Regions from separate parts of the Streptomyces sp. NPDC043176 genome, predicted to be linked through region 1. Evidence: riboswitches for the same ligand, from Rfam matches in the RefSeq annotation. Region 1 holds a riboswitch; each other region holds the start of a gene.

Region 1 (2,256 bases):
ATGCTCGCCATCAGCGGCTCCGTCGACACCCCCAACACCGGCCCGGCGCTCGGGGACCTGTGGCAGGTGCTGAGGACCCTCGCCGCCGAGGGGCTCACCGACGCCGAGCGCGAGACCGCCGTGCAGAACCTGGTGGGGGTCGCGCCGCTCAAGTACGAGACGGCCGCCTCCGTGGCCGGGACGCTGGCCGATCAGGTCGAGCAGCACCTTCCGGACGACTTCCAGGCCCAGTTGTACGCGCGCCTGGCCGAGACCGGCACGGTCGAGGCGACCGCGGCCGCGGTGAGCGCCTTCCCGGTGGACCGGCTCGTCACGGTGCTGGTGGGCGACGCGGCGGAGATCGCGGATGCGGTGCGGGAGCTCGGCATCGGCGAAGTGACCGTCGTGACGGGCTGATTCCGGCTCCGGCGTGACAACGAGAGGGCCCTGGCGGCATGTTCGCCGGGGTCCTCCCGTTTGTCCGTATTGGGATCAAGACTGATCATTTGCCCTGTGGCATGTCTTACAAAAAGCGTGTCTGGTTGGTGAATGAAAGACGATCCGCATAGCGTCGGGGCGGCTGTTCGTCAGTTGCACGTGCCGCAGCCGCGGCATCGGACAGTCATCGCCGAGTCCCCGTCAGGCGCGAGCCTGGGGAGCCGGGGACCCACATGAGTCCCTGGGGTGAATCGGACGCCTTCGTCCCGTACGGAGGGGCCCGTAGGAGACCTTCCTGCTCCGAACCCGTCAGCTAACCCGGTAGGCGAGAAGGAAGGAAAGGATCAGCCCCTACATGGCGTTCACCCGTGCCACCGGGAAGCATCGTGGTCCGAGCCGGATGGCGCGCCGCGGCGTGGGCATCGCCGGCGTCGCGACCCTCGCCACCACCGGCGTCATCGGAACCCTCGCCTCCCCGGCGCTCGCCGCCGACACGGACAACCGCTCCGCCGAGGACACCGGCCTCACCAAGGTGATCACCGAGAACTCCCTCGTGGACCGGATCGACGCCCAGGCCGCCGCCCAGGAGCAGGAGGCCGTCGAGGCCGTCGCCCAGGCGAAGGCCAAGGCCGAGGCGAAGCGCAAGGCCGAGGCCCGCGCCAAGGAGATCCGGCAGGAGCGCGAGCGCGCCGCCCGCGAGGCCGAGCGCCGCCGCCTGAACTCCTTCCAGCTTCCCGTCGCCGGCTCGTACGTCTCCACCGGCTACAAGACCGGCGGCTCCCTCTGGTCCTCCGGCAGCCACTCCGGCGTCGACTTCCACGCCGCCTACGGCAGCCGGGTCGTCTCCGTCGGCTCCGGCACCGTCGTCGAGGCCGGCTGGGGCGGCGCGTACGGCAACAACATCGTGATCCGGATGAACGACGGCACGTACACCCAGTACGGGCACCTCTCCTCCATCGGCGTCTACGTCGGCCAGACCGTCGAGCCCGGCCAGCAGATAGGCGTCTCCGGCTCGACCGGCAACTCCACCGGCCCGCACCTCCACTTCGAGGCGCGCACGAGCCCCGACTACGGCTCCGACATCAACCCGGTCGCCTACCTCCGCGCCCGCGGCGTCGAGGTCTGACCCTCCGGCCCGTTCCGCACCGCGTCGCAAAAGCCCCGGCTCGTACTGAGCCGGGGCTTTTCGCTGCCCGGAAGACGGCCGCATAAGGCGATGAATTCCGCCGGGGCTTCGGAAATCCCGGTGCGCTGCCATAGAGTCGATGGTCGGGCGCAGAACAGGCGCCGCTCGAATTGTCTCGCGCGGACCAAAGCGGAGGTCGGACATGCGCATTCCCGCGCATTCGGTATGCACGGCGATCCGGGACGACATCGTCTCCGGCGTCCACGAGCGGGGCGGCCGGCTGACCGAGGAACAACTCGCCCGCCGGTACGGGGTCTCCCGCGTCCCGGTCCGCGAGGCCCTGCGCACCCTGGAGTCCGAGGGGTTCGTCGTCACCCGCCGGCACGCGGGGGCACACGTCGCCGAGCCCACCGACCAGGAGGCGGCCGACCTCCTCGACATGCGGTCGCTGCTCGAACCGCTGGGCGCCGCGCGCGCCGCGCAGCGCCGCACCGACGCCCACCTCAAGGTCTTGCGCGGCCTGGTCAGGCTGGGGCAGGAGCGCGCCAGGCGCGGCCAGGGCGAGGACCTGCGCTCGCTCGGCGGCTGGTTCCACGAGACGCTCGCCCAGGCCTCGGGCAGCCCGGCCCTGACGGCGCTGCTCACCCAGCTGCGGCACAAGATCGCCTGGATGTACGCGGTGGACCTGCCCACGCATCCGGTGGAGGCCTGGG
Region 2 (2,256 bases), on a different contig from region 1:
CAGCTGGTCGGCGAGCAGTACCGCGAAGCGGTCCGCCCAGCCGACGTACGTCCCGTCGGGCCCGGGGTCTCCGACGCCCTCGGTGAAGCTGTCACCGATCGCCGCGTACGACCCGAATGCGTTCTTGTCTGTTGATCTCGAATCGTCTGCCACGGGAGCACATACTTCCCCTTCGGATGTGACCTACGCGACCGTAAGGAGGGGTTGACGCCGGGTGACATATGCCACCGATAAAGATTCTGCCAAGCCGGAATACGGCGACGGCCCGGCACAGGGGTGCCGGGCCGTCGGAGGGTGCGCGCGTCAGACGGAGACGCCGTGCTGGCGCAGGTAGGCCAGCGGGTCGACGTCGGAGCCGTAGTTCGGCGAGGTCCGGATCTCGAAGTGCAGGTGCGGGCCGGTGGAGTTGCCGGTCGAGCCGGAGAGGCCGATCTGCTGGCCGCCGGTGACGGTCTGGCCGGACGAGACGGAGAGGGAGGAGAGGTGGGCGTACTGCGAGTAGTTGCCGTCGGCGTGCTGGATGACGACCTCGTTGCCGTAGGCGCCGCTCCAGCCGGCGGAGACGACCGTGCCGGCGCCGACGGCGCGGACGGTGGTGCCGGAGGAGGCGATGAAGTCGACACCGGTGTGGTAGCCGGAGGACCACATGGAGCCGGAGGCGTGGTACGGGGTGGAGAAGCCGCCGCCGGCGACGGGCGTGACCCAGCCGGAGGCGGAGGACTGCGACGACTGGGAGGTGGAGGTCTCCGAGGTGGAGGTCTCCGAGGTGGCGGCGGCCGGGGCCGAGGCGCGCTGGTCGCCACGGGAGGCGCGCTGGGTGTCGCCGTTCTTCTCCGAGTCCTGCGAGCTCTGGGTGGTCTCGGGAGCGGCGGCCTTGGGCGCGGCGCTCTTCGGGGCGGCGGGCGCGGTGCCCTTGGCGCCGAGGGTGAGCTTCATGCCGGGCAGGATCAGCGAGGGGTCGTCGCCGACGACCCGGCGGTTGTCCGCGTACAGCCTCTGCCAGCCGCCCGCCAGGTGGTGGTCGGCGGCGATCTTCGACAGGTAGTCGCCCGGGACGACGGAGTACGTCTTCGGCGCGGCCTTGGCGGCGGCGGGGGCGGCCTGGAGGGCGGCGGGCGCCTTGACCTGGGCCGCGGCGGTGGCGACCTGGGCAGGGACGGCGGCCGGAGCGGCGTGGGCCCCGGTCGCTCCGAGGAGCGGGAGGGCGACGACGGCGCCACCGGTGCCGGCGACGGCGAATCCACGCGTGATCGGGTTGGTCCTGGGACGGCGGTGCTTACCCTTCGCGGGCATGGCGAATTCCTCTCCGGCGCCTGCGAGGTGAGCTGTCGGGTTCGGACTGGAGATGCCCGGCCGCGTTCTCACGCGGCTTCACCCCAAGCCGTCCTGCGTCCGCGGGACCGGCGTACTTACCTGGGTCCCCCGCTCCTGCCACACATGGGTGAGTGAATTCCGGACGGTGGCAGGATTCGGCGGTCCGACCGGATTGACGGTGACGCTAGACGAGGGGGTGGGCGCGGACAAGCCACTGTTTTCCGACGACATTCCACGGGGTGCCGTCCGGCTCGAATTCCGGTCACCCTGCGTGGATGACGGACCCTCGATTTCCTTTTTGCGCACGGCAATTGCTCCGGGCCTTCGGCCACGATCCGTCACTTTTATGACGCTGCTCACGCGGCGCGGCTCATCTCGCCTGCAACCAGGGCGCGTTATGGCCTAACGCCCTAAAACGGACAGATCGCTCATTACCGTCCGAGGGGGTGCGCCGTCACCGCCCCGCCTGGATGATTGGCCCAGGAACCGATCTCGCGTCGGGCACCCGAACGACGACACCCAGGAGCATCCGTGACGCAGCAGCTTCCGCAGGTACCGCCCACCGAAGCGAACGAGCCCGAGCTGGCCGGGGTCCGCAACTTCCGGGACGTGGGCGGCCTGCCGACGACGGACGGGCGCGCCGTGCGCGCCGGCCGCCTGTTCCGCAGCGGCCACCTCGCCCACGCGACCGAGAGCGACGCCGCCTTCCTCGCCACGCTGGGACTGCACACCGTCTTCGACTTCCGCAACGAGGCCGACCGGAAGGTCGAGGGCGCGGACGTCGAGCTGCCGGGCGTACGGAACGTGAACATACCGCTCAACGACCCGGCGGACGGCAAGGAGTTCTGGAAGCTGGTGCGCGACGGCGAGATCGCGCAGCTGCGGGAGATCCTCGGCGAGGGCAAGGCCGCCGACCGGATGTCCGAGTCGTACCGGAAAATG
Region 3 (2,256 bases), on a different contig from region 1:
CGCCAACTTCGGCAACGGGATGTACGGCGGGCTCCAGTTCACCCAGGACAGCTGGGAGCGGAACGGCGGCCTGGCGTACGCGCCCAGCCCCGACCTGGCCAGCCGCGCCCAGCAGATCACGGTGGCCGAGAAGGCCCTTGCCAAGGGCAGCACCGAGTGGGCGACCTGTGCGCCGATCGCCGGTCTGACGAACGACGGCAAGGGCACCGGCGTCGACCCGGGCCCGACGGCCGTCCCGGCGGCCCCCGCGGGGCCCGTCGCCGAGTCGAACCGGACCGACGGCCTGTCGGCGGGCTCCGCGGGCACCTCCCGGGCCGCCCAGGCGCCGAGGACGGCCATGGCCGCCCCGACGCCCGCCGCGCCCACCACGCCCACCGCTCCGGAGACCCCGGACGCCTCCGTCACCCCGGGCGCGCCCACCACGCCCGGTACGTCGACGACCCCGGGCACGCCCGATGCGTCCGTTACGCCTGGTATGCCTGTTTCCCCCGGGGCGACCGGGGGTGACGTGTCGTCGGCCACGCCCGGATCCGGCAAGCACCGGGGCGAGGCCGCACCGGAGGAAACCGGCAAGCCGGGCACTTCATCGGAATCCGGGCGACACGCCTCGTCCACGGACAAGCCAGCCGAAAGCTCCACCATCACGCCGTCGACTGACGGCGTGGTGGATTCGGGCACAACGGACAGTCAGGACACTTCGGCCGAGTACACCGTGCAGCCCGGTGACAGCCTGTCCGACATCGCGCAGTCGAACGAACTGCCCGGAGGCTGGGCGGCCCTCTATGACGCCAACAGGCAGACGGTGGGCGCCGATCCGGACCTGATCCTGCCTGGTCAGAGCCTTGAGCTGACGACGGATCCGGCGACGGCCGCCGGGTAGTTCAGGGCCGTATGTCCGGTTCTGGGCAAGTGAGACATGGGTCTCTTCGCCTCAACTGGCGTGTCCTGTCCGTGACCTTTGCCTCCGTCACCTCTCACCTGCGCAAACGCCCCCCACCGGAGGGCAGGTAGGGGCGGTATTTCCGCAATGCGCCTCTTTGAACTTCCGGTGGGTCTGTGTCTACGGTCTTAACCGCTCGCCACCGCGGGCCCCGTCGACCGAAACGCCGAATCCTGCCGTCGGCCGATGGGAACAGTCGTCGCGTAAGCGCCGAAGGCAGGAGTGGGGGACCCAAGGTAAGTGCCGGTCCCGGCCGTCGAGACAGACGGCCGATGACCGGCTTGGGGTGAAGCCGCGTGCTAGGACACGCGGCCGGGCAACTTTCCGGCCCGAACCCGACAGCTCACCTCACAGGCGTCGGTGAGGAGAATCTCCATGCTGTTTTCCGGCAAGGGCAAACATCGTCGTCCCTCCAAGGCCACCCAGGTCGCCACGCTCGTCGGCATCACCGGTGTCGCCGTCGCCGCCCCGCTGATGACCGCGGGCACCGCGTCGGCCGCCACGGCCTCCGAGTGGGACCGCGTCGCCCAGTGCGAGTCCGGCGGCAACTGGTCCATCAACACCGGCAACGGCTACTACGGCGGCCTGCAGTTCTCGGCCTCCACCTGGGCCGCGTACGGCGGCACCGCCTACGCCTCGACCGCCAACCAGGCGTCGAAGTCCCAGCAGATCGCCATCGCCGAGAAGGTCCTCGCGGGCCAGGGCAAGGGCGCGTGGCCGAGCTGCGGCGTGGGTCTCTCCAACGCCGCCTACAGCGGCGGCACCGAGGCTCCCGAGCGCACGGCCACCAAGCCGACCACCCGCAGCGAGCAGCGCCAGGCCCCGAAGAAGGCCACGGCCACGAAGAAGGCCGCCTCCGCCAAGAAGGCCACGGCCCAGCGGACCGTCACCACCCCGGCCGGCGCGACGGTCAAGCAGGGCGACGGCGAGTACCGGGTCAAGGCCGGCGACACGCTCGGCACCATCGCCCAGGCGCACGGCGTCCAGGGCGGCTGGGCGACCCTCTACGACCTGAACAAGGACGTCGTCGCCGACGCCGACCTCATCTACGTGGGTCAGCAGCTCCACCTGAAGTGAGTGCGGCGGCCCGCGTGAGTCCGGCGGCTCACGCGGACCCGACGACCCTCCCGCGGTGACCACCCCGCCCGGCGCGCTCTCCCCCGTGCGCGCCGGAGCGGGGTTCCGTCGTGCAGGGGGCCCGTCCGGCGCCCGTAGAAGGGGCACCTAGCGGTTACCGTCCAGTAGATCTGAGGCCCTTCGTCCCCAGATGCATGCCCTTGGGTCCTTTTTCGTCCCAGGGTGCGGGCGCCCGGCGG

The links. Region 1 has a riboswitch for cyclic di-AMP ahead of AC067A_RS22360 (M23 family metallopeptidase). Riboswitches for the same ligand answer to the same signal wherever they lie in the genome.
Region 2: linked by a shared signal. The riboswitch ahead of AC067A_RS29915 (LysM peptidoglycan-binding domain-containing M23 family metallopeptidase) and the one ahead of AC067A_RS22360 (M23 family metallopeptidase) in region 1 are both predicted to bind cyclic di-AMP.
Region 3: linked by a shared signal. The riboswitch ahead of AC067A_RS20320 (transglycosylase family protein) and the one ahead of AC067A_RS22360 (M23 family metallopeptidase) in region 1 are both predicted to bind cyclic di-AMP.

The regions. Positions count from the first base shown of each region.
Region 1 is NZ_JBWKCA010000013.1:143,367-145,622, forward strand. It holds gene AC067A_RS22355 (M16 family metallopeptidase) at 1-396, shown strand, start outside; cyclic di-AMP (ydaO/yuaA leader) riboswitch at 596-760, shown strand; gene AC067A_RS22360 (M23 family metallopeptidase) at 773-1,543, shown strand; gene AC067A_RS22365 (GntR family transcriptional regulator) at 1,746-2,256, shown strand, end outside.
Region 2 is NZ_JBWKCA010000023.1:35,151-37,406, reverse strand. It holds gene AC067A_RS29920 (SGNH/GDSL hydrolase family protein) at 1-153, opposite strand, end outside; gene AC067A_RS29915 (LysM peptidoglycan-binding domain-containing M23 family metallopeptidase) at 304-1,293, opposite strand; cyclic di-AMP (ydaO/yuaA leader) riboswitch at 1,296-1,454, opposite strand; gene AC067A_RS29910 (tyrosine-protein phosphatase) at 1,846-2,256, shown strand, end outside.
Region 3 is NZ_JBWKCA010000011.1:236,510-238,765, forward strand. It holds gene AC067A_RS20315 (transglycosylase family protein) at 1-880, shown strand, start outside; cyclic di-AMP (ydaO/yuaA leader) riboswitch at 1,139-1,312, shown strand; gene AC067A_RS20320 (transglycosylase family protein) at 1,316-2,017, shown strand.